Regions from separate parts of the Azospirillum formosense genome, predicted to be linked through region 1. Evidence: predicted binding sites of a transcription regulator. Region 1 holds the regulator's gene; the other holds the start of a gene.
What was found. The regulator LexA, encoded in region 1, represses DNA repair genes until DNA is damaged. The targets are predictions, from matches to a motif close to ATGTTCTANTTTGGTTC.
Positions count from the first base shown of each region.

Region 2: ABVN73_RS22205 (putative DNA modification/repair radical SAM protein) is a predicted target of LexA. The motif match lies at 1,117-1,133, and genes of this name have one in related genera.

Region 1 covers NZ_CP159402.1:978,415-980,613, forward strand. Annotated here, with positions in the region: gene ABVN73_RS04645 (ComEC/Rec2 family competence protein) at 1-697, shown strand, start outside; gene lexA (transcriptional repressor LexA) at 723-1,421, opposite strand; gene glp (gephyrin-like molybdotransferase Glp) at 1,590-2,199, opposite strand, start outside.
Region 2 covers NZ_CP159404.1:300,199-302,397, reverse strand. Annotated here, with positions in the region: gene ABVN73_RS22210 (serine hydrolase) at 1-1,008, opposite strand, end outside; gene ABVN73_RS22205 (putative DNA modification/repair radical SAM protein) at 1,156-2,199, shown strand, end outside.

The DNA of each region.
Region 1 (2,199 bases):
GAGCTGGGGAGTCCGGCTGGTCATAGAAACGGCGGAGCGCACCGCGGCGCTGCCCGGAGCGACGGCCTTCCTGCCGGCCATGCCGGACGCGGCCATCGCGGCGGTCACTCTGGGCGGGCTGTGGCTGGCCATCTGGACGGGACGCTGGCGCTGGCTGGGCGTGGTCGCGGTGGCGGGAGGGCTGGTCGCTCCGGTCTTCGCTCCACGGCCGGATGTTCTGGTCTCGGAGGACGGGAAACTGATGGCCGTGCGCAGCGCGGAGGGGCTTCTCAGCCTGTCCGCCGCCAGCGACGGGCGTGTGGCCGACAGCTGGCGGCGGCGCGACGGCATGGAGAAACCGGAGGACAAAGCCGGGCAGGACGTCTGGCCGCTCGCCGGGGTCAGTCTGGACGGGCGGCTGCGCTGCGACGCCCTGGGATGCCTCTACCGTGCGGAGGGGAGGACGGTGGCGCTTCTGCGCCAGCCCGACGCCCTGCCGGAGGATTGCGCGATGGCCGACGCGGTGGTGACCGCCACCCCGTCGCGCGGATGCCGGGCGCCGCTGGTCATCGACCGCTGGCGCCTGCGGAGGGAGGGCGCGCACGCGCTCTACCTGTCGGACAACGGCATCCGGGTGGAAAGCGTGCGCGGACGGCGCGGCGACCGCCCGTGGACGATGGGAGGACAGCTCCCCGATGAAAAGTCCGGGGGGCGTTGAACCGCCGCCCCGGAGCATTCTGCCGTCAGTACTTCCGCACCAGACCGACGAGGCGGCCCTGCACCCGCACCCGGTCGGCGCCGAAGATGCGGGTCTCGTAGGCGGCGTTGGCCGGCTCCAGGGCGACGGTGTTGCCCTTGCGGCGCAGGCGCTTCAGCGTGACTTCGGCGTCATCGACCAGGGCGACGACGATCGAGCCGTTCTCCGCGCTGTCGCAGCGCTGGATGACCACCGTGTCATGGTCAAGGATGCCGGCCTCCACCATGGAATCGCCGGCGACCTCCAGCGCGTAGTGGTCGCCCATGCCGAGCATGGCGGCGGGAACGTCCACGAAGGCGGAGCTGTCGCGCAGCGCCTCGATGGGCGTGCCGGCGGCGATCCGGCCATAGAGCGGAAGCTGCACCGATTCCGACGCCGGGTTCGCCTCCCGTCCGGCGAAGCTGAAGTCGCCCTTGATGACGTTGGGCTGGAACTTGGCGCGCGGCGGCCGGGGGGGGGCGGTCTCAAGCCCCTCCGGCAGGCGCAACACCTCCAGCGCGCGGGCGCGGTGGGGCAGGCGGCGGATGAAACCGCGCTCCTCCAGCCCGGTGATCAGGCGGTGGATGCCCGACTTGGACTTCAGGTTGAGAGCGTCCTTCATTTCGTCGAAGGAAGGGGACACACCGCCCTGCCCGAGCCGCTCGTTGATGAAAAGCAGCAATTCATGCTGCTTGCGCGTGAGCATTTGTGCCTCCCGGCCGGTTCCGCACTAGATATGGAACAAAAGCAAAACGTTCCTTCTTGTTCTAGTTTGGTTCCCAACCCCCGTCAAGCCCTACGGATGAAATCAATCGCAAATCGACAGACAGGACTCCCGAAAAGATCGCCAATGGGAGGGCCGGCGCGAAAGGGATTAAAGCGACAGGACGCCGCCGCTCAGCGGGATCACCGTGACGCGGTCGCCCTCGGCGGCGGCGGTTGCCAGCGGCTCGCGGACGATCAGGGCATCGGCCCGGGCCAGCCGGGACATCATCGCGCTGTCCTGGCGCGGGAAGGGGGTGGCGACGGGCTCGCCGTCCGGTCCGGTGGACAGGGTGGCGCGCAGGAAATCCGTGCGGTCGTCGTTGGCCTTCAGCGGCGCGCCGAGCCGCGCGGCGAGCGTGGCGTTCCCGGCGGGCAACCCCTGGAGACGGCGAAGGACGGGCACCAGGAACAGAACGGCGGCCACCCCTGTGGACACCGGATTTCCGGGCAGGCCGAGCAGCGGCACGCCGTTCGCCGTCCCGAAGATCAACGGCTTGCCGGGCTTCATGGCGACCCGGTAGAAATCCAGCGACAGTCCCCCCAGCACGTCGCGCACATGGTCGTGCTCGCCTTGCGAGGCGCCGCCGGTGGTCACCAGCAGGTCGCAGCCCGCCGCCCCCGCGGCCATGGCGGCGAGATGCTCCGGATCGTCCCTGGCCACGCCGAGGTTGTGGGCGAGCCCGCCCTGGCTGGTGACCAAGGCGCACAGGCCGAGCGCG
Region 2 (2,199 bases), on a different replicon from region 1:
CCGCGCCGGCCGGCTTGGATCGGACGTCACGACAACGGTCAGCCCCAGGCCGGGCACCAGATAGAGCATCTGCCCGCCATAGCCGCGCGCGTAGGCGATGCGGTGGCCCTTCGCCTCGGCGAGGAACCAGCCGTACCCGTAGTCGTCGCCGGAGAAGGGGGAGCGCGTGCGGGGCACCCAGGACTCCCGCACCCAGGCCGCGCTGATGACCGGCTGTCCGTTCCACAGGCCGCCCTGCCGCCACAGCTCGCCGAAGCGGAACAGGTCGAGCGGCGACAGCGCCATGTTGTTGCCGCCGAGGTAGAAGCCCTGCGGGTCGCGCGTCCAGGACGGCACGTCGATGCCCAGAGGCTCGCCCAGCCACTCCCGCGCCAGGGACAGCAGGCTGCGCCCCGACGCGCTGGACAGCGCCGCCCCCAGCAGGTGATAGCTTCCGGTCGAGTAAAGCATCCGCGCGCCCGGCTCGGTGACGAAGGGGCGGCGCAGCGCGTCGGCGACCCAGTTGCGGCTGTTGATCCAGCGGCCGTAGCCCGGCCCGGAGGTCGGTTCCAGACCCGCCTGCATGGTCAGAAGATCGGCCATGGTGATCCGGCGCACCCGTTGATCGACGCCCGCCGGAACCAGTCCCGGCGCCGCCTCGGCGAGGGTGACATCGACGCCGCGCAGGACCCCGCGGTCGATGGCGATGCCGGCGAGCGAGGCGGCGATGGTTTTGGACACCGACTTGACGTTCACGGCGCGGTTCACCGCCGGCCCGCGGAAGGCTTCCGCCGACACCACCGCGCCGTTCCGCCCGATGACCAGCGCGTGGATCTGGTCGAGCCCCGCCGCCCGCTTGACCGCCCTCTCCAGCAGGACGGGATCGAACGCGGCCCCGGCCGCCGGCTGGGCGGCCCACAACGGACGCGCCGGGGCGCCGCCGAGGGACGCGGCAGCAACGGCGGCGGTGGCGGCGGTGGCGGCGAGGACGGTGCGGCGGCCGAGCCGGTGCGGCGGAGTCGAGATCATCCCGGATATGTGGTCCCGCTTCGGTGCCGTCCAAGATGGCCGCGGAGAGACCGGTCGGACTTTGTCTCACCCAGCGCCGCACGCACCGCTTGCCTCCCCACCCCACGAGAACATATTAAGAACGAACAAGCACGGTGGGATGGGACGATGGACGACGCCTTGATCGAGAAGCTCGGCATTCTGGCCGACGCGGCGAAATACGACGCCTCCTGCGCCTCGTCCGGCGCCAAGCCGCGCCGTGGCGGCAAGGAGGGGCTGGGTTCGACCACCGGCGCCGGGATCTGCCACGCCTACACGCCGGACGGGCGCTGCGTCTCGCTCCTGAAGATCCTGCTGACCAACCACTGCCTGTTCGACTGCGTCTATTGCATCAACCGGCGCTCCTCCAACGTCCGCCGCGCCCGCTTCACGGTGGAGGAGGTGGTGAAACTGACGCTGGGCTTCTACAAGCGCAACTGCATCGAGGGGCTGTTCCTGTCCTCCGGCATCATCCGCTCGCCGGACCACACGATGGAGCAGATGATGCTGGTGGCGCGGACCCTGCGGCGCGACCATGGCTTCGCCGGCTACATCCACCTGAAGACCATCCCCGAGGCCAGCCCCTGGCTGATCGAGCAGGCCGGGCTGTGGGCGGACCGCCTGTCGATCAACCTCGAACTGCCCACCGACCACAGCCTGAAGACCTTCGCGCCGGAGAAGAACGGCGGCACCATCAAGGCGGTGATGGGACAGGTCAACGAGCGCATCGTCGAGGCCAAGGAGGAGCGGCGCCGCTTCTCCCCCGCCGGTCAGAGCACCCAATTGATCGTCGGCGCCGACGACGCCACCGACCGCTCGGTCCTGGAGACCAGCGGCACGCTCTACCAGCGCTACGGGTTGCGCCGCGTCTATTATTCCGCCTTCAGCCCGATCCCGGAAGCCAGTTCGGTCCTGCCGGTCAAGCCGCCGCCCCTGCAGCGGGAGAACCGGCTGTATCAGGCCGACTGGCTGCTGCGCTATTACGGCTTCACCGTGGAGGAGATCGCGTCCGGCGGCGAGGGCGGCATGCTCGACCTCGGCATCGACCCGAAGCTGGCCTGGGCGCTGAAGAACCGCGAGCGCTTCCCGGTCGACGTCAACCGCGCCGACCGCGAGATGCTGCTGCGGGTGCCGGGACTGGGCGCGCGCGCCGTCGACAAGATCCTGTCGGCG